DNA from 4 places in the Bradyrhizobium sp. USDA 336 genome. Region 2 is predicted to be linked to each of the others. Evidence: predicted binding sites of a transcription regulator. Region 2 holds the regulator's gene; each other region holds the start of a gene.

Region 1 (5,220 bases), 810 kb from region 2:
GTGGCTTCCTCGCGCCTGCGGTTGAGGATCGTCTCCGCGCTGCGGTTGGCGAGCAGATAGCGGCCATCCTTGACCTGCTCCACGATCAACGCGACCGGGATGTTGTCGACCACGAGCTCGAGGAACTTCTTGGTGCTCTCCAGCTCCTGCGACAGCGAGCGGCGGTCGGTGATGTCCTCGAATAGGATGAGCAGAAATTCGGGCTTGTTGCTCTCGTTGCGGACCACGATCCGGATCGAGGCGACCATGCGCCGCGCGCCGGCACGATCCACCTCGAACTCATTGCGGTGCTGGCCATCCGGTGAATTGAGCGCCGCTTGGTCAGCGGCCTCGATGCTGGCCGCCGAGGCCGACGCAAACAGCTCCCGTGCATTCCTGCCGACGGCGAAGTCCCGCGACAATCCCCAGAACTTCTCATAGGCGCTGTTGGCGAAAATGTAGCAGCCGTCCTCGATGTTCTTGGCCGCCACGCAGGCCGGCACATGATCGAGCACCGATTCCAGGAACTGCTTGGTGGAGGCGAGCTGCCGCGACAGGTTGCGCTGCTCGGTGACGTCGAGGTGGGTCGCCACCGAGCCGCCGTTCGGCAACACGAAATACTTCACCAGGATGGCCCGTCCGTCCGGCAGTTCCGTGGTCAGGCCATTGGCGCTCGATGCCTTCTCGTAAAATTCGTCATCGGTGACGCCGAGCACTCCGCGCTCGCGGCGCAGCCTCAGGATGTCGCAACCGGTCATGTTGGGCCGGAGGTCGGATCGCGTCAGGCCATAGATCTCGAGATAGCGGTCATTGCAGAAGATGACGCGGCGCTGCGCATCCGTCATCACCACGCCCTGGTTGAGGTTGTTCATGGCGGAGGAGATGAAGGCGTTTCGACGCAGCTGCAAACGGCTGGACCGGCGCAGCGAGGAATGGATCCACAGCCCGATCGCGGCGAGGAACGAGCAGACCACGATGCCCGCGATGAGGGCTTCCCAGATCACGCCGGGATCAAGCCTGGTGAGATCGCCCGGAACGGCAAGTCTGTCCGATGCCGCAAAGGCGCGCGCAGGCGCGCCCGTAACGGCCAGGCATAGGAGGGCGTGCACAGCAATCGAAAGCGTGCTGCCCACGTGCCAGTTCTTCTCAGCCATCAGCCACCCGCGATTTCAACGTCGGATTGTCTGGCCTCGCGGGTTTGGATCGGGTAAACGCCTGTGGGCACAACAGAATAATGTGACATAAAATGCGGCAATTGCCCTGACATGATAAACGACTTCTTAACGGAAGCCCCGCCTGCGCCGCCGCATCCGGACCGTGCGCCACCGGTGCTTCCAACTGGTTTCCTGCACAACCATGGATAGGGTCGATTGCGTCGTCATCGGAGCCGGCGTGGTCGGGCTCGCGGTGGCCCGGAAGCTCGCCCAGGCCGGGCGCGAGGTGATCGTGCTCGAGGAAGCCGAGGCGATCGGCACCGTCACCTCCTCGCGCAACAGCGAGGTGATCCATGCCGGCATCTACTACCGGGCCGGGAGCTGGATGGCGCGCATGTGCGTGGCAGGCAAGCACGCGCTGTACCGCTACTGCGCCGAGCGCGGCATCCCGCACAAGAATTGCGGCAAGCTGATCGTCGCGACCAGCCCGAAGGAGACCGAGAAGCTCCAATCGATCAAGGCGCACGCCGAGGCCAACGGCGTGCTCGACATGCAGCTGCTCTCGGGCGAGGCCGCACGCGCGCTGGAGCCGGCGCTCGCCTGCGACGCCGCGCTGCTGTCACCGTCGACGGGCATCATCGACAGCCACGCCTACATGCTCTCGCTGCGCGGCGAAGCCGAGGACGCCGGCGCAGCTTTCGCGTTTCACACCCCGCTGATCCGTGCCAAGGCGGCGGCCGGCCTCATCGAGATCGATGCCGGCGGCGAGGCACCGATGACGCTGCAATGCAGCCTCCTCGTCAACGCCGCGGGGCTGTCGGCGACGCATGTGGCGCGCTGCATCGACGGCATGCCGCTGGACCGGATTCCGCCGGCCTATCTCGCCAAGGGAAACTACTTCAGCTGCAACGCCAGGGCGCCGTTCTCGCGCCTGATCTATCCGGTGCCAGAGCCCGGCGGCCTGGGCGTGCACCTGACGCTGGACATGGCAGGACAGGCGCGCTTCGGGCCTGACGTCGAATGGATCGAGACGATCGACTACGAGGTCGATCCGTCACGCGCCGAGCGCTTCTATCCCGCGATCCGCAAATACTGGCCGACGCTGCCTGACGGCGCGCTGATGCCGAGCTATTCGGGCATCCGCCCGAAGATCGTGCCTCCGGCCGTGGCCACGCAGGATTTCTTGATGCAGGGCCCGCGCGATCACGGCGTTGCAGGCCTGATCAATCTGTTCGGCATCGAATCGCCGGGACTGACGTCCTCGCTCGCGATCGCCGATCACGTCGCCGAACTCGCAGACATCGAGAGCGTTTCGAGAAGCGGATAAGTGTGCGCGTCGAGAACCACGGGTCCAAGCAAGAGTGAGCGCCGCACAACCGCGTGCACGGTACACACCTTGCAGCAGGGATGAGCACGAATGCTCTCATCCCTGCGTGAAGGACGTGATCAACTCTACACTGTCACGGGGGTTACTAGTGGAGCGTGTCGCCAGATTGCTTCAGACGCTCGATCTGGTCCTTGACCATCAACTTCCGGCGCTTCAACTCAACAATTTGCAGGTCGTCTGTTGAAAGGTGCACGAGAGCTTCGTGCAATTCGTTTTCGAGAAGTTTGTGCTTCCGTTCCAATTCAACGAGATGTGCCTGAATTGTCATTCGAAACCTCCTCGGTAGGGTTGAACCTTTAGGATTCGATCCGGACAACCAAGTCTACATCACCGATTCGTCCTGTCGATGGGTATCCGTCGTTGCAGCGTCATTTTTGAAAGTTCATATGTAACGAAGCGTGACTAAGGAACCACGCCGGAAAAATCCATGATATCAATACGCCGGCGCACCGCCGCGGCTCCCTGCAGAAATATGTTGCGGGAGATTGGCGACGGGGGATCGCAGATCGCTTGCGATCACGCGGCGCAAGGACGATAATTTCCACAGGGCATCCACAGCCCGGATCTCACGCCTATCGGTTTTCGGCCACCGCAGACATGACCAATGAAGATGAGCGTGAACTCGAAGCCGAGCTCACCCGGTTGCAGCAGGAACACCGAGATCTCGATGCGGCGATCGATGCGTTGCATCAATCGCCCGCCCCCGACCTGTTGCGGTTACAGCGCCTGAAGAAGCGCAAGCTGTTGTTGCGCGACCGTATCGCGTTCATCGAAGACCAGATCACCCCCGACATCATCGCCTGACCGTGAGCCGGTCTTGCGCGGCGCCCCGCCGCTTCCGAATCCGCTTGACTCAATAAGAACAAAATAGGAACATTCGCGGGCACCCCAACACCTCAGAGAACGCTCAAGGACAACACACGAGGACAACGCAGATGTCGGCAACCGCCCTTTTCGACAACAGCCATTACGAACAGGCCTGCGATCAGGCGATCGCGATGTGCGACGGCAATCTGCGCAGCACCATCAAGGCGCTGATCATGGCCAACGAATATCTGGAAGCCGAGCTGGAGGAATTGCAGGCGGCGATTTCCGCCGGCTGCATTCCGGAGATCTCGCGCAGCAAGATGCGGAGCAAGAGCAGCGCCGCATAATCTTCAACCTTGGAGCAACGCCATGTCGGATGTGACCTATTACGTTGCAATGCCCTTCTTGATCGATGACGACGGATCACCCGTCGCAGGCGCTGCAGAGGAGTGCCAGTCCTCGACGGCGGCGCTGCGACGCGCCGAGATGCTGGCGCGCGGCGCCGGCCATATCGGCGCAATCGCATTCAGCCGCAGCGGCGATCCCATGACGGGCGAATTTGGCGGCGCGACGCTGCTGCGCAAGTTCGGCAACGTGCCGGAAGATCTTGCCTCCCTGTAGACTAGCGCTCGCTGCCGACCAGCTTGATCCGCGGCTCGTGCCGGCGGCTCGCCTTGCGCACATACATGGCGGCATCCGCCTCCTCCAGGGCGCGGCCTGCAGCGGATTGCGGACCGAGCAGCGCGACGCCGGCCGAGGCGCCCGCGGTCACGTGCTGGCCGCGAAAAACGAATGACAATTCGTCGATCGCCTGCTCCAAGGCCGCGGCCTTCGCCTTGGCATCGGTCTCGCTGAGATTCCAGAGCAGCAGCGCGAACTCGTCGCCGCCAAGGCGGCCGATCACGTCGGAGGCGCGGACCTGTCGCGTCAACGTGGCGACGATCGCCTTGAGCACCTCATCGCCGGCGGCATGACCGAAGGAATCGTTGATCGGCTTCAACCGATCGACGTCGAGCACGATCAGCGCCCCGCTGGCGCGGTAACGCTTCATATAGGCGATGGCGCGCGCGAGCTCGCGCTCGAAACCGCGCCGGTTGGGAATCCCGAGCAGGAAATCGGTGTCGGCGGCCGCCTCGAGCTCCGAGATCCGCAGCAGGGCCGCCTTGAGCTTGCTCCTGAGGCCGCGGATGATCGCCTTGTCGTCATCGGCAGCCGGCGCTCTGCGCAAGGCCGGTTTGGCCGCGCGGCTCGAAACGGCTTTGGATCGGGCGGCGCTGATGTTCCGGCCCTTTCTGGCCTTCGCAGGGCTCGCCCTTTTCGGTTTCTTCATGGGCATCCTGCTCAATGAAGGCTTGCGGGGATTCACCAAGACAGGATAGTGGATTCCCTTCTCCTTGCCACCGCCTTGCGAGCCGCCGGCCGGAATCATTAATCTGGCCTATCTCTCTGTTTTTCTGGGCACAATTGACGTCATGACCGCGCCGATCGCCATCATCATGGGAAGCCAGTCGGACTGGGAAACGATGCGGCACGCCGCCGACACGCTTGACGCGCTCGGCATTGTTGCCGACAGCCGCATCGTCTCGGCCCACCGCACGCCCGACCGGCTGTTCGCATTCGCCAAGGGTGCCAAGGCCGCAGGTTACAAGATTATCATCGCCGGCGCCGGTGGCGCGGCCCATCTGCCCGGCATGGCGGCGGCGCTGACGGAACTCCCGGTGTTTGGCGTTCCCGTCGAATCCAAGACGCTCAAGGGCGTCGATTCGCTCTATTCAATCGTCCAGATGCCCGCGGGCATTCCGGTCGGCACCCTCGCCATCGGCAAGGCCGGCGCGATCAATGCTGCGCTGCTGGCAGCCGCCGTGCTGGCATTGTCCGACCCGGCCCTGTCGG
Region 2 (5,220 bases):
ATCGGCATGGCGGTCGAGCTGCTCGCCGGCATTCCCTCGATCATCTACGGCATGTGGGGCTTCTTCGTGCTCGGCCCGTTCCTGGCCAACACCTTCCAGCCCTTCATGATCAGGGTGTTCGACGGCGTCCCCGTGCTGGGCGCGATCTTCGCAGGGCCCCCGTCCTATCTCAGCCTGTTCAACGCCGCGCTGATCCTCGCCATCATGGTGCTGCCCTTCATCACCTCGATTTCGGTCGACGTGTTCAAGACGGTGCCGCCGGTGCTGAAGGAAGCCGCCTACGGCGTCGGCTGCACCACCTGGGAGGTCGTCCGCAGCGTGGTGATCCCCTACACCCGCGTCGGCATCATCGGCGGCGTCATGCTGGCGCTGGGCCGGGCGCTCGGCGAGACCATGGCGGTGACCTTCATCATCGGCAACTCGTTCCGGATCTCCTCGTCGATCTTCGCGCCGGGCACGACCATCTCGGCGGCGATCGCATCCGAGTTCGCCGAGAGCGACGGCCTGCACCAGTCCGGCCTGATCCTGCTCGGCCTCCTGCTGTTCGTGCTGACGTTCTTCGTGCTCGCGGCCGCCCGTTTGATGCTGCTGCGCCTCGAAACCAAGGCCGGGAAGTGAAGCCATGAACCCGATCTATTCACGCCGCCGCCGCTGGGACATCGTCATCCGCGGCCTCTGCATCGCCGCCGCCGCCTTCGGCGTCACCTGGCTCGCGCTGATCTTGGTCACGCTGCTCTACAACGGCCTGGCCGGGCTCAACCTCCAGGTCTTCACAGCTGACACGCCGCCGCCCGGATCGAACGAGGGCGGCCTGCGCAACGCCATCGTCGGCTCGCTGATCATGACCGTGATCGGCGTCGGCATCGGCGCGCCGCTCGGCCTGTTCGCCGGCACCTATCTCGCCGAGTACGGCCGCAACGACAAGCTGACCTCGGTGATCCGCTTCATCAACGACATTCTCTTGTCGGCACCCTCGATCATCATCGGCCTCTTCATCTATGGCGCGGTGGTGGTGCCGATGCGCGGCTTCTCGGCGATTGCGGGCGCGCTGGCGCTTGCCGTCATCGTGATCCCGGTCGTCGTGCGCACCACGGAGGACATGCTGCTGCTGGTGCCGAATCCGTTGCGCGAAGCTGCCAGCGCGCTCGGCCTGCCGCGCTCGCTGGTGATCAGGCGAATCGCGTACCGTGCGGCGCGCGCCGGCCTCATCACCGGCGTGCTGCTCGCCACCGCCCGGGTCGCCGGCGAGACCGCGCCGCTGTTGTTCACGGCGCTGTCGAACCAGTTCTTCAGCCTCGGCCTGGACAAGACGATGGCGAACCTGCCTGTCACCATCAACAACTTCGTGCAGAGCCCCTACGAATATTGGAAGCAACTCGCCTGGAGCGGCGCGCTGCTGATCACCCTGACCGTGCTTGCCCTTAACATTGGCGCGCGCATCCTTGGCGCCGAGAGGACTGCAAAATGAGTGAAATGTCTGTTTCCGTCAGCGCACCGACCGTTCATCCCGGTTCGCAGCCGTTGCCCGAGGCGCCCGCCAAGGTCACCGCGCGCAACCTCAACTTCTACTACGGTGATCACCACGCGCTGAAGAACATCAACCTGGCGCTCGGCACCAACCGCGTCACGGCGTTCATCGGCCCGTCCGGCTGCGGCAAGTCCACCCTGCTGCGCATCTTCAACCGGATGTACGACCTCTATCCGGGCCAGCGCGCAGACGGTCAGCTGTTGCTCGACCATACCAACATCCTCGACCCCAAGCTCGACCTCAACCTGCTCCGTGCCCGGGTCGGCATGGTGTTCCAGAAGCCGACGCCGTTCCCGATGACGATCTACGAGAACATCGCCTTCGGCATTCGTCTCTACGAGAAGATCTCCAAGTCCGAGATGGACGGCCGCGTCGAGAAGGCGCTGCGCGGCGGCGCGCTGTGGAACGAGGTCAAGGACAAGCTCAATGCCTCCGGCCTGTCGCTCTCCGGCGGCCAGCAGCAGCGCCTCTGCATCGCCCGCACCGTCGCGGTGCGGCCCGAGGTGATCTTGTTCGACGAGCCTTGCTCGGCGCTCGACCCGATCTCGACCGCCAAGGTCGAAGAGCTGATCCAGGAATTGTCCGAGAACTACACGATCGCGATCGTGACCCACAACATGCAGCAGGCGGCGCGCGTCTCCGACAAGACCGCCTTCATGTATCTCGGCGAGTTGATCGAGTTCGATGACACCAGCAAGATCTTCACGTCGCCGAGCGATCGGCGCACGCAGGATTACATCACCGGCCGGTTCGGCTGAGGAGACGGAACATGGGTTCTGAACATACCGTAAAGGCCTTCGACAGCGATCTTCAGGAGCTCACCCGCCTTGTCGCCGAGATGGGCGGCATCGCCGAGCGCATGATCGTCGATTCCGTCGACGCGCTGATCCGCCGCGACGTCGCGCTCGGCCAGCGCGTGGTCGCCACCGACGCCGAGCTCGACGCGCTGCAGAAGCGCATCGAGGAGCGCGCCGTGCTCACCATCGCCCGCCGCCAGCCGATGGCCGTCGACCTGCGCGAGATCGTCGGCGCCATGCGCGTTGCGACCGATCTCGAGCGCATCGGCGATCTCGCCAAGAACATGGGCAAGCGCGTCGCGGCGCTGGAGACGGATTTCCATCCGCTCAAGCTGTTCCGCGGCCTGGAGCACATGACCGACCTCGTGCAGCAGCAGGTCAAGTCGGTGCTGGACGCCTATGCCGCGCACGACCTGCCGGCGGCGATGGCGGTGTGGAAGGGCGACGAGGAAGTCGACGCCATCTGCACCTCGCTGTTCCGCGAGCTCCTCACCTACATGATGGAGGATCCGCGCAACATCTCGTTCTGCATCCACCTGATGTTCTGTGCCAAGAACATCGAGCGGATCGGCGACCACGCCACCAACATCGCCGAGACCGTGTTCTACATGATCGAGGGCCAGGCGATCACTGACAAGCGGCCGAAGGGCGACATGACGACCTTCGCCACGACGGTGCCGAACACCTGACGACTTAAGGAGCGACGACCACATGGGCGCACGCATTATGGTGGTTGAGGACGAGGAAGCTCTCACCGAGCTTCTCCGCTACAACCTCGAAGGCGACGGCTATGACGTCGAGACGGTGATGCGCGGCGATGACGCCGACACCCGCCTCAAGGAGCACATTCCCGATCTGATCGTGCTCGACTGGATGCTGCCGGGCCTGTCGGGCATCGAGCTGTGCCGGCGGCTTCGGACCCGTCCCGAGACCAAGCAGCTGCCGATCATCATGCTCACCGCGCGCGGCGAGGAGAGCGAGCGGGTGCGCGGGCTTGCGACCGGCGCGGATGACTACATCGTCAAGCCGTTCTCGGTGCCGGAGCTGCTCGCGCGCGTGAAGGGCCTCTTGCGGCGTGCCAGCCCCGAGCGCCTCGCCACCGTGCTCGCCTATGGCGATATCGAGCTCGACCGCGACAAGCGCCGGGTGGCGCGCTCGGGCCGGCCGATCGATCTCGGCCCGACCGAATATCGCCTGCTGGAGTTCTTCCTGGAGCATCCCGGCCGCGTGTTCTCGCGCGAGCAGCTGCTCGACAGCGTCTGGGGCCGCGACATCTACATCGACGAGCGCACCGTCGACGTCCATATCGGCCGCCTGCGCAAGCTGCTCAATCTCGGCCGCGAGCAGGACCCGATCCGCACCGTCCGCGGCGCCGGCTACGCGCTGGACGATCGCTTCGCGAAGGCTGAGCAGACCTGAGTTTTTTGGATCTCGGATTAGCGCACCGCGGCAACAATCTCAGTCGTCATCCCGGGGCGCGCGCAGCGCGAGCCCGGGATCTCAGCGCGAGCGCCCGCGCTCGTCGCGATCAACAATAGGACGTGCTTTGGCGAAGACTCGGAGCAACCATCTCGCGCAATCACCGCGCTCTGTGGTTATGGGATCCCCGCCCCCCGTGCGCAATCGCGCACTAGGCGGGGATGACATCGAATAATAGGAGCCGTCATCGTGTGACGGCTGCCGTCCTGGCGATCAATGAAATCGCAAGCTCACCGCGTGCCCGGCTTCGGTGCTGCGCGACGGCGGTCCGCTGCGGGCTGATAGGCCACGCGCGAATGCTGGGCACAATAGGGCAGGCCTGAGAGCGCCTTGCCGCCGCAGAAGAAGAAATCCGGGCTCGAGGGATCGCCGACCGGCCAGTGGCAGGTCGCCTCGTTCAATTCCAGCAGCGACAGCCGCTGGCTCATCGGCACCACGTTGTCGTAGGTAACCGGCTCGGCTTCCAACTCGACCTCGAAGGCCTGCGCCAGCGCGGTGTTGCCGCGCGCGACGGGGCGGGTCACCCGCATCATGTGCTGCGCGGGCCGTGCCTTGCGCGGCCGCGGCGCTGCCGATGAAGGGCTCTTGGCGCGGCCGGACAGGCCGAGCCGGTGCACCTTGCCGATCACGGCATTGCGGGTCACATTGCCGAGCTCCGCCGCGATCTGGCTGGCCGAAAGTCCGGCCTCCCAGAGCTTCTTCAGCTGCTCGACGCGATCATCGGACCAGGTCAAAACCGTCATTGCACCCTTTCCCTCGCTGCGCGCCTGCCATCCTGGGGCCTTCGCAGCGAATGCTTTAGCCTTGAAAAACCCGTGCCGTCAGAATCCCTTAAGGCTCGCCGGGCGCGCTCAAGACGCCCGAACGTTTACGCCGGTACATGAGGACTTCTGGGATCAGAACTGCTGCACGAGATGTCGTATCTGACAGTCCAAACGCTACAATATGGCGTGACTCCCGCGCAAGAGTCCGCCGACTCGCTTCCACATGTTCCGTGGTGAAAAACCCGCAAAATCGGCACCGCAAGACTACGGAATCAGCGTTTCGCGAGGCTTTCCGGGCGGCATTGACACCCGTCTTGCCAAGCATAAGATAGTGCCACGTGCCGCCCTTAAAAGGCGGCACGTTTCGTTTTCCGGGGCCGGTCGATGGTGCGTCGCGCAATGCATGCCCTCACACCGTCCGCAACATTCAAGTGACGTCATGACTAACAGCGCAGCGCCGCATTTGCTCCCCGTTTTCGCCAGGGCCGACCTCGGTTTCGAGCGCGGCGAAGGCTGCTGGCTGATCGCGACCAACGGCGATCGCTATCTCGATTTCACCTCGGGCGTGGCGGTGAATGCGCTCGGCCATGTCCATCCCGCGCTGGTAAAGGCATTGCAGGAGCAGGCGACCAAGCTCTGGCACATGTCGAAC
Region 3 (5,220 bases), 4.1 Mb from region 2:
CGCGGATCGCGCGCAGGCAGGATTTGACGTAGAGCCTGGTCGGCGTCAGCAGCGCGCCGCCGAGCGTCATCACCGGCGCGAACGGCGCCTGCGCCGAGAAGCCGAGGCCGGACTGCTCGACGATCTTGCGGACCAGCGAGAAGCCGTTGGAATGCACGCCGGACGAAGCGAGACCGATCACGGCGTCGCCCGCGGCGATGTCCTTGCGCGGCAACAAGGTACCGCGCTCGGCGGCGCCGACCGCAAAGCCGCCGAGATCGTAATCGCCGTCCTTGTAGAGGCCGGGCATCTCGGCGGTCTCCCCGCCGATCAAAGCGCAGCCGGATTCGCGGCATCCCTCCGCAACGCCCGCGACGATGGCGGCCGTGGCCTCGGGGTCGAGCTTGCCGCAGGCGAAATAGTCCAGGAAAAACAGCGGCTCGGCGCCCTGCACCACGAGGTCGTTGACGCTCATGGCGACGAGGTCGATGCCGATGCCGCCATGCAGGCCGGTCTCGATCGCGATCTTGACCTTGGTGCCGACGCCGTCGGTCGCGGCCACCAGGACCGGGTCCTTGAAGCCGGCCGCCTTGAGGTCGAACAGGCCGCCGAAGCCGCCGATCTCGGCATCGGCGCCCGGCCGCGCCGTGGCGCGCACCATCGGCTTGATCAGGTCGACCAGGCGGTTGCCCGCGTCGATATCGACGCCTGAATCGGCGTAAGTGAGGCCGTTTTTGCGGTCGGTCATGCCCGATTTCCAGTGGGTTTGCGGCTGGTTACGTCGAATTCCGGGGACGCGCAATGGCTCGCATGGCGTTCCCCGCTATACTATGTAGACATATCAACCGGTTCAGCCTGCCACGGGCCGGATTTGAGGTCAGAACCGGTGCCGGGAAGCGCTGCGTGAGTATTCCGAATATCATTACCCTGGGCCGCATCATGCTGGTCCCGATCATCGTCTGGGCCATCGTGTCGAGCCAAATGGAGGTGGCGTTCGCCGTCTTCCTGATCGCCGGCATCAGCGATGCCGTGGACGGCTTTTTGGCCAAGCGCTTCAACATGACGAGCGAGCTCGGCGCGCTGCTCGATCCGCTCGCCGACAAAGCGCTGCTGGTCTCGATCTACATGGCGCTCGGCATCTGGGGCGCGATCCCGCGCTGGATCGTGATCCTGGTGGTCTCGCGCGACATCATGATTGTCGCCGCCGTGATCGTGTCCTGGCTGTTCGACCGGCCGGTCGAGATGAAGCCGTCGAAAGTCTCCAAGCTCAACACGGTGGCACAAGTAGCGTTCGCAGCTTTGGTGCTGGCGGCGCTTGCCTTCGGCTTCAAGCCCGCGCCTTATGATATCATCCTGATGGGTCTCGTCACGGTCTTCACGCTCTCCTCCGTGTCGCTCTATCTCGTCGAGTGGCTGCGGCACATGAGCACGATCGAGGCCAAATGAGCGGGGAAGCGGCCCAGCAAAAGGCCAAGTCCCGCACCATCAAGTCGAATCTCTACAAGCGGGCCGGCGCGCCGGCATGGAGCAGAGCAAGCGTGGCAGGCCGCGTTCATCCCCGACAATTGGCGTTTGCGCTTCCGCATGCGGAGAGCCTCAGCCGGGACAACTTCCTCGAGGGCCCCGCCAATGCGGCCGGTCTCGGCCTCATCGACGGCTGGCCGGAATGGCCGAACCGGATCATGTCGCTGGCGGGCCCGGAGGGAAGCGGCAAGAGCCATCTCGCCGCGATCTGGGCCGAGGAAGCTGGCGCCCGCTCGACCACCGCCAATGCGCTGACCGCGACGGACGTGCCCGGCGCGCTCGCCACCGGCGCGCTGGTGGTCGAGGATGTCAAGGCGGGGGACTTCGACGAGCGTGCCCTGTTTCACCTGATGAACCTCGCCCGCGAGGACGGCGCCTACGTCCTGTTCACCGGCCGCGAGGCGCCGGCCGCGCTTCCGATCGAGCTTCGCGACCTGCGCTCGCGCCTGCGGGCCGTTCCGGCGGTCACGCTGATGCCGCCCGACGACCAGCTGTTCCGCGGCCTCATCGTCAAGTTCTGCGCCGACCGCCAGCTCAATGTGGACGAGAGCGTGGTCGGCTACCTCGCGACGCGCCTGGAACGGTCCTCGGCCGCCGCCCGGCGGGCCGTCGAGCTGCTCGACAGCGAAGCCCTGCGGCTCGGCCGTCCCGTCACCCGGGCGCTGGCCGCCGAGCTGCTCCGGGACGCCTGACCGGCTCGCAGGCCTCCCCGAAGTCCGCTTGACGCGGCGCGGGGGCGGAACATCAATGTCATCGAAACGTCATCGCTCTAACACATGCTCCCGCCGATTTTTGCGCTTGAGTCGCAATTGGGGTGAACTGGATGGACCGACTTCTGATGGACTCTGCGCAAGCTGTTGAAACGAAAGAGAAAGCCCCGGAATCCGAGAGCCTTCCGGCGATCGCGTCCAGTCCCGAGCGGTTCATCAACCGCGAGCTGTCCTGGCTGCATTTCAACCGCCGCGTCCTGGAGGAATCGGTCAACCCGAGCCACCCCGTGCTGGAGCGGGTGCGATTCCTGTCGATTTCGGCCAATAACCTCGACGAGTTCTTCATGGTTCGCGTCGCCGGCATCAAGGCCCAGGTCCGCGAGGGCATCGCCGAGCGCAGCCCCGACGGCCTGACGCCGTCCGAGCAGCTCGCGCTGATCAACCGCACCGTCTCCCAGCTCGCCTCCGACCAGCAGGCGATCTGGCGCGACCTGCGCGCCACGTTGGCCGAGGTCGGCATCGTGCTGGTGGACGGCAAGGACGTCAGCAAGGCAGAACGGACCTGGATCGAGGACTACTTCCTCCATAACGTGTTCCCTCTCCTGACCCCGCTCGCGATCGATCCGGCCCACCCCTTCCCGTTCATTCCGAGCCTCGGCTTCACCATCGCGCTGCAGCTCACGCGCGCCGCCGACGGCAAGCAGATGAACGCGCTGATCCGCATGCCCGGCAAGATCGACCGCTTCATCCGCCTGCCGGCGGATGGCACGGTGCGCCTGATCTCGCTGGAGCAGGCCACCGCCCTGTTCATCAACCGCCTGTTCCCCGGCTACAATCTGCACGGCCAAGGCGCCTTCCGGATCATCCGCGACTCCGAGCTCGAAATCGAGGAGGAGGCCGAAGATCTCGTCCGCCTGTTCGAGACCGCGCTGAAGCGCCGCCGCCGCGGATCGGTGATCCGGCTCGAGATCGACGCCAAGATGCCGGAGCAGCTGCGCAGCTTCGTGCAGCACGCGCTCTCCGCCGCCGACGACGAGATCTTCCTGGTCGACGGCGTGCAGGCGATGAACGAGCTCTCGCAGCTCACCCGCCTCGACCGGCCCGACCTCGAATTCACCCCTTACGTGCCGCGCCACCCCGAACGCGTGCGCGAGCATGGCGGCGACATCTTCGCCGCGATCCGGCAGAAGGACCTCATCGTCCACCATCCCTACGAGTCGTTCGACGTCGTCGTGCAATTCCTGCAGCAGGCCACGCGCGACCCCGACGTCGTTGCGATCAAGCAGACGCTCTACCGCACCTCCAACAATTCACCGATCGTGCGCGCGCTGGCCGAAGCGGCCGAAGCCGGCAAATCAGTCACCGCGCTGATCGAGCTGAAAGCGCGGTTCGACGAAGAAGCCAACATCCGCTGGGCCCGCGATCTCGAACGCGCCGGCGTGCAGGTCGTCTACGGCTTCCTCGAATTGAAGACGCACGCGAAGCTCTCGATGGTGGTGCGCCGCGAGGGCGGCAGCCTGACGACTTACGTCCATACCGGCACCGGCAATTATCACCCGGTCACCGCGCGCATCTACACCGACCTCTCCTACTTCACCTCGGACCCGACGATCGGCCGCGATGCCGCGCGCGTGTTCAATTTCATCACCGGCTATGCCGCGCCGAGCGATCTGGAAAAGATGGCGGTGTCGCCGCTGACCTTGCGCAAGCGCATCATCGAGCACATCCAAGGCGAGACCGCACATGCGCGGCATGGCCGTCCCGGCGCGGTCTGGATGAAGATGAACGCGCTGGTCGATCCCGACATCATCGACGCGCTCTACGAGGCCTCGCAGGCCGGTGTCCAGGTCGAGCTCGTGGTGCGCGGCATCTGCTGCCTCAGGCCCGGCATTCCCGGTCTGTCGGAGAACATCCGCGTCAAGTCGATCATCGGCCGCTTCCTGGAACATGGCCGAATCTACTGCTTCGGCATGGGCCAGGGACTGCCGAGCGCGAAAGCGGCTGTGTATATCTCGTCCGCCGACATGATGCCGCGCAACCTCGACCGCCGCGTCGAGGTGCTGTGTCCGCTGCAAAATCCGACGGTGCATCAGCAGGTTCTCGAACAGATCATGGTCGCGAACCTGAAGGACAATGAGCAGAGCTGGCAGTTGTTGCCGGATGGGTCTTCAACGCGTATGAAGACCGCGAAGGGCGAGGAGCCTTTCAACGTCCACAACTACTTCATGACGAATCCGAGTCTGTCTGGCCGTGGAAAGTCGCTCAAGGAATCCTCGCCGCGTCGTCTCACGCGCCGGAACGAACGTCATCAATCCTGATCGGGGATTTGCGACGTGAAGCGGCCGCGCAAGCGCGGCTCGAGCGTCGCGGTTATCGACATAGGCTCCAACTCGGTCCGCCTCGTCGTCTACGAGGCGCTGGCGCGCAGCCTGATCCCGATCTTCAACGAGAAGACGTTGTGCGGCCTCGGGCGCGAGGTGCAGAGCACAGGCCTGCTCGCGCCCGACGCCATCGACAAGGCGCTGACCTCGCTGAAACGGTTTCGTGCGCTGTGCCGGGTGATGAAGGTCGGACGCGTGTTCGCGATCGCGACCGCCGCATGCCGCGACGCCTCCAACGGCTCCGATTTCATCGCCAGGGCCGAGCGGATCTGCGCGGTGAAGATCGAGATCCTGTCGGGCTCGCGCGAAGCACGACTGTCCGCGCTCGGCGTGATCTCCGGCATCCACCATCCAGACGGCATCGTCGGCGACCTCGGCGGCGGCTCGCTCGAGCTGATCGACGTGCGCAGGAACGCCGTACGCAGCGGCGTGACGCTGCCGCTCGGCGGCCTCGCACTGCAGGACCTCGCCCACAAATCGCTCAAGCGCGCCGACCGCATCGTGCGCGAGGAGATCGACGGAGTCCAGTTACTCACTGCTGGCCGCGGTCGCACCTTCTATGCCGTCGGCGGCACCTGGCGCGCGCTCGCGCGCATCCACATCATCCAGAGCGGCTATCCGCTCCA
Region 4 (5,220 bases), 680 kb from region 2:
TCGGCGCCGGCTTGCTCGCGCGCAATGCGGCTGCGAAGGGCCTCAAGGCCAAGCCGTGGGTGAAGACCTCGCTCGCCCCGGGCAGCCAGGTGGTCGCGGAATATCTCGCCAATTCCGGTCTGCAGCCCGATCTCGACAAGGTCGGATTCAACCTGGTCGGCTTCGGCTGCACCACCTGCATCGGCAATTCCGGTCCGCTGCCCGAGGAGATCTCGAAGTCGATCAACGACAACGGCGTCGTCGCGGCCGCCGTGCTCTCCGGCAACCGCAACTTCGAAGGCCGCGTCTCGCCGGATGTGCAGGCGAACTATTTGGCCTCGCCGCCGCTGGTGGTCGCCTACGCGCTCGCGGGCAGCGTCACCAAGAACCTCGCCACCGAGCCGCTCGGCGAGGGCAAGGACGGCAAGCCGGTGTACCTGAAGGACATCTGGCCGACGACCAAGGAGATCAACGCCTTCATGAAGAAGTTCGTGACCGCGTCGATCTTCAAGAAGAAGTATGCCGACGTGTTCAAGGGCGACACCAACTGGCGCAAGATCAAGACGGTCGAGAGCGAGACCTATCGCTGGAACATGTCTTCGACCTATGTGCAGAATCCGCCTTACTTCGAAGGCATGAAGAAGGAGCCGGAGCCGGTCACCGACATCGTCGAGGCGCGCATCCTCGCCATGTTCGGCGACAAGATCACCACCGACCACATCTCGCCGGCCGGCTCGATCAAGCTCACCTCGCCCGCCGGCAAATATCTCAGCGAGCACCAGGTGCGTCCGGCCGACTTCAACCAGTACGGCACGCGTCGCGGCAACCATGAAGTGATGATGCGCGGCACCTTCGCCAACATCCGCATCAAGAACTTCATGCTGAAGGGCGCGGACGGAAACATCCCCGAGGGTGGCCTGACCAAGCACTGGCCCGACGGCGAGCAGATGTCGATCTACGACGCCGCGATGAAGTACCAGGAAGAGAAGGTGCCGCTGGTGGTGTTCGCGGGTGCCGAGTACGGCAACGGCTCCTCGCGCGACTGGGCCGCCAAGGGTACGCGCCTGCTCGGCGTGCGCGCCGTGATCTGCCAGAGCTTCGAGCGCATCCACCGCTCCAATCTGGTCGGCATGGGCGTGCTGCCGCTGACCTTCGAGGAAGGCACCTCCTGGCAGTCGCTTGGGCTGAAGGGCGACGAGAAGGTGACCATCCGCGGCCTCGTCGGCGACCTCAAGCCGCGCCAGAAGCTGACCGCGGAGATCGTCTCCGGCGACGGTTCGCTGCAGCGCGTTTCGCTGCTCTGCCGCATCGATACGCTGGACGAGCTCGACTACTACCGTAACGGCGGCATCCTGCACTACGTGCTGCGCAAGCTCGCGGCGTAAACGCGGATTTGTGAATGATGGCTCACTGCGAAGTGAGTAGAAGCCTTAACGAAGGCGGCCTATCAAAGGCCGCCTTCGCGCGTTTGCGGTACGCTTCAGATGGGCCCGCCCGGCGGAAAACCTCCCTTTGGACGGTGGCCCGGATGGATGAATGTACCGCGCCCCGTAAGACTACGGTGACCATCCGGCGATAAGATTTCCCCCTGAGAGCAACGGTGTGCGGCGTTCGACATGACGACAATGACGGCTTCCCATCTGATTCCACGTTGGTCCGGCGCCCTCTGGTCGGGAGCTCTCGGCATATGTGCGATCATCGCCGTCATTCGTCCTGCCCAGGCTGAACCCCGCGCCGTCGTCGAATTGTTCACCTCGCAGGGCTGCTCCTCCTGCCCGCCCGCCGATCAGATCATCGGCGATCTCTCCAAGGACCCCTCCGTGATCGCGCTGAGCATGCCGATCGATTACTGGGACTATCTCGGCTGGAAGGACACGCTGGCGGATTCGCGCTTCTCTGCACGGCAGCGTGCCTATTCGCGCATGCGCGGCGACCGCGAGGTCTACACGCCGCAGGTCGTGGTCAACGGCTCCACCCATGTCATCGGCAGCGATCGCGCCGGCATCGAGAACGCGATCGGCAAGACCGACAAGGGCACCGGCGTGATGAGCGTGCCGGTGACGATGTCGCTCTCGGGCAAGCAGATCAACGTCTCGGTCGCCGCCAGCAAGGAGCCCGCGGTCTCGCGCGGCGAGGTCTGGATCTGCTCGATCGCCAAGTCGGTGCCGATCGCGATCACCCGCGGCGAGAACAAGGGACAGCAGGTCACCTATCACAACGTGGTGCGTAGCCTGCTCAAGGTCGGCGACTGGACCGGCCGTCCGGAGAGCTGGACGGTGCCGATCGAGAACCTCACGCGCGACGGCGTCGACGGCGCGGTGGTCTACGTCCAGGACGGCAGCCGCGAGCGACCGGGCCCGATGCTGGGTGCGGCGTACACGTCGCTGCATTGAAGCGCAGATCTTCTTGAGACATCAGTCTCTCGTCATTCCGGGGCGCGCCACTTGGCGCGAGCCCGGAATCCATCAATCCCATTATCCGAGCTGAGAAATGGATTCCGGGCTCGCGCTTCGCGCGCCACGGAATGACAGGCGCCGGAAGCATCCCGACACAAACAAAAAAGGACCAACTTGCGTTGGCCCTCCTTGTCGTGCGTACAGACCCGATCCTGTTCGACCCCGGGGGGCTGGGGGCTGAGGAATCCGGAACCGAAAGGACCGGGTCAACGCACGTCACCCTTTTCGCAGTGCAGGGCGGCAGGCGGTTGGCGGAAAAGCGGCGATACTATGATTCCTGCTAACGATCCCGTGACGGTTTGCCGCGACGGAGTTCCACCCTTGCGTGTGCCCTGATGGACGCCGATTCGATGGGTCGAGCCCCTTGCGATGCGGAACGGTTGGCGCAATCATGCAATTGTCACGAACGCGGTTCCGGGGACGATCTTGGCGGACGCGGGGTCATAGCCGTGCGATGAGGAGGCGCTTCCCATGAGTCTGACGTCGGAGGATGCCGACCCGAGTGAGCAGCGCGCGGCGGCACGTCCTGCCGCGGTGCATGCGCAGCCGAACCGGGTGACGTTCAACCGGATCGAACTGCACCGGATTCTCAATCTCTACGGCCGCATGGTCGCCGACGGCGAATGGCGCGATTATGCCATCGACTTCCTGAAGGACCGCGCCGTGTTCTCGGTCTATCGCCGCGCCTCGGAAGTGCCGATCTATCGCATCGAGAAGGACCCGCGCCTCGCGCGCAAGCAGGGCATGTACAGCGTGATCTCGGCGACCGGCCTGATCCTGCGCCGCGGCCACGAGCTCGAGCGGGTGCTGCTGGTGATCGATCGCAAATTGGCGGTGGTTTAGACGAACGAACGGTGCCGTAGGGTGGGCAAAGGCGCGTAGCGCCGTGCCCACGCGCTTTCTCTAGTGCGGCGAACGGTGGGCACGCTTCGCTTTGCCCACCCTACGACGTCTACTTTGTCGGCACCGTGCTTGCGCCCTCGCCGAGGTCGCGTTGCATCATCACGGTGTCCAGCCAGCGGCCGAATTTCAGCCCGACACTGGGATGCGTGCCGATCATCTTGAAGCCGCACCTCGTGTGCACGCCGATCGATCCGGTATTGGCGGAATCGCCGATGACAGCGATCATCTGACGGAAGCCGCGCGCCTCGCATTCGGCGATCAGCCGTTCCAGCAGCATTGACCCGACGCCGCGGCGGTGGAAGGACGGATCGAGATAGATCGAGTTCTCCACCGTGAAGCGATAGGCCGGCCGCGGCCGGTAGGCGCCGGCATAGGCATAGCCGGCCACGCGCCCGTCCAGCATGGCGACAAAATAGGGATAGCCGCCGTCGATCAGCGCGCGATAGCGGCGCGTCATTTCCGAGAGGTCGGGCGGCTCCAGCTCGAACGTCGCCGTGCCCTCGCGGACGGCCTGCTGGTAGATGGCGGTGATGGCGGGGAGGTCGGCCTCGGTGGTGGGCCTGATATCGGGTGCGGACATGGGGGAAGGATAGAGCCTTCGTCCGACTGCTGGAAGGGGTTCCGCCGCCTCCGCAGCGTCATTGCGAGCGCAGCGAAGCAATCCAGAAATGCATCCGCGGAGGGACTCTGGATTGCTTCGTCGCATCAGCGCAAAATTGCTGCGCAATTTTGTCGCGAGCTCCTCGCAATGACGAGGAGAGCCCGTACCCCCAAACGAAAACCCCGGCCTTTCGGCCGGGGTTCGTGTCCGTTCTCTCGTCTCAGAGCTTACTCGCGCTGGCCGAGGAGCTGCAGCAGCAGCGTGAACAGGTTGATGAAGTTCAGGTACAGCGACAGTGCGCCGGTGATGGCCGAACGCTCTGCGACTTCACCGCCGGCCGAGGCATAGCCGTAGATGTAGTCGTTCTTCAGCCGCTGGGTATCCCAGGCGGTCAGGCCCGAGAACACCAGCACGCCGACCACCGACACGATGAACTGCAGCATCGAGCTGGCCAGGAACAGGTTCACCAGGCTGGCGAGAACGATGCCGATCAGGCCCATGAACAGGAACGAGCCCATGCCGGTCAGGTCACGCTTGGTGGTGTAGCCGTAGAGGCTCAGCGCACCGAAGGTCGCCGCGGTGATGAAGAACACCCGCACGATCGAGGTGTGCGTGAACACCAGGAAGATCGACGACAGCGAGATGCCCATCAGCGCCGCGAACACCCAGAACAGGATCTGGGCGGTCGAGGGGGCCAGACGGTTGATGCCCGCCGAGATCACGAACACCATCGCGAGCGGCGCCAGGATGAACAGCCACTTCAGGGGGCTGACGAACATGGCGTAGCCGAACGGCGTCAGGAACACCTTGCCGACGCGAACGGCGTCCGCCGTCGGAACGTCGGTCACGGCGGCCATGTAGACGCCGAGCGCGGCAAGGCCGGTGATGGCCAGGCCAATGCTCATGTAGTTGTAGATGCGCAGCATATAGGCGCGCAGGCCGGCATCGACCGTCGCGGCGTCAACACGCCCGGCGGCCCTGCCGAAAGGAGAAGCGTAGTTACGGTCTAGGTCCGACATGGTCGAATTCCCGTTGGTTGGTCCGGTCCGGCACGAGGGTCGCCATGCCGCCGGTTCGTCAAATTCTATCTCGGAGACCGCTGCCAGCCGATTTAATTTTGGCTCACAATCGGGACTCCGAACCCATCCGATATGTGGGAAACTAACACATTCGCCGCAACCTTCCACGCGCGGCTGAATGTCGCCCTCGGCGTCAATCCTGACGCGAAGCTGACGGGGGTAGCGTGGTTAATCGCGGAAACCGGGCCGATTCCGGGCAGCT

What was found. Region 2 encodes PhoB, which activates phosphate uptake and scavenging genes when phosphate is short. Its sites were predicted from a motif close to TGTCATNNANCTGTCAT; they were not measured.
Region 1: the regulator PhoB is predicted to act here: its motif matches at 2,876-2,892, upstream of ABIA45_RS34070 (YdcH family protein).
Region 3: the regulator PhoB is predicted to act here: its motif matches at 2,252-2,268, upstream of ABIA45_RS11025 (RNA degradosome polyphosphate kinase).
Region 4: the regulator PhoB is predicted to act here: its motif matches at 2,823-2,839, upstream of ABIA45_RS27110 (DUF2794 domain-containing protein).

What each region holds. Positions count from the first base shown of each region.
Region 1 is NZ_JBIYDC010000002.1:7,052,995-7,058,214, reverse strand. It holds gene ABIA45_RS34080 (EAL domain-containing protein) at 1-1,133, opposite strand, end outside; gene ABIA45_RS34075 (NAD(P)/FAD-dependent oxidoreductase) at 1,336-2,460, shown strand; gene ABIA45_RS34070 (YdcH family protein) at 2,606-2,788, opposite strand; gene ABIA45_RS34065 (YdcH family protein) at 3,118-3,324, shown strand; gene ABIA45_RS34060 (hypothetical protein) at 3,456-3,674, shown strand; gene ABIA45_RS34055 (hypothetical protein) at 3,697-3,948, shown strand; gene ABIA45_RS34050 (GGDEF domain-containing protein) at 3,950-4,606, opposite strand; gene ABIA45_RS34045 (hypothetical protein) at 4,563-4,706, shown strand; gene purE (5-(carboxyamino)imidazole ribonucleotide mutase) at 4,800-5,220, shown strand, end outside.
Region 2 is NZ_JBIYDC010000002.1:6,245,788-6,251,007, forward strand. It holds gene pstC (phosphate ABC transporter permease subunit PstC) at 1-618, shown strand, start outside; gene pstA (phosphate ABC transporter permease PstA) at 623-1,468, shown strand; gene pstB (phosphate ABC transporter ATP-binding protein PstB) at 1,465-2,286, shown strand; gene phoU (phosphate signaling complex protein PhoU) at 2,298-3,014, shown strand; gene phoB (phosphate regulon transcriptional regulator PhoB) at 3,037-3,744, shown strand; gene ABIA45_RS30245 (GcrA family cell cycle regulator) at 4,035-4,547, opposite strand; gene ABIA45_RS30250 (aspartate aminotransferase family protein) at 5,008-5,220, shown strand, end outside.
Region 3 is NZ_JBIYDC010000002.1:2,133,506-2,138,725, forward strand. It holds gene purM (phosphoribosylformylglycinamidine cyclo-ligase) at 1-727, opposite strand, end outside; gene ABIA45_RS11015 (CDP-alcohol phosphatidyltransferase family protein) at 883-1,425, shown strand; gene ABIA45_RS11020 (chromosomal replication initiator DnaA) at 1,518-2,195, shown strand; gene ABIA45_RS11025 (RNA degradosome polyphosphate kinase) at 2,342-4,531, shown strand; gene ppx (exopolyphosphatase) at 4,547-5,220, shown strand, end outside.
Region 4 is NZ_JBIYDC010000002.1:5,567,882-5,573,101, reverse strand. It holds gene acnA (aconitate hydratase AcnA) at 1-1,364, shown strand, start outside; gene ABIA45_RS27115 (thioredoxin family protein) at 1,596-2,372, shown strand; gene ABIA45_RS27110 (DUF2794 domain-containing protein) at 2,907-3,278, shown strand; gene ABIA45_RS27105 (GNAT family N-acetyltransferase) at 3,388-3,918, opposite strand; gene ABIA45_RS27100 (Bax inhibitor-1/YccA family protein) at 4,167-4,958, opposite strand.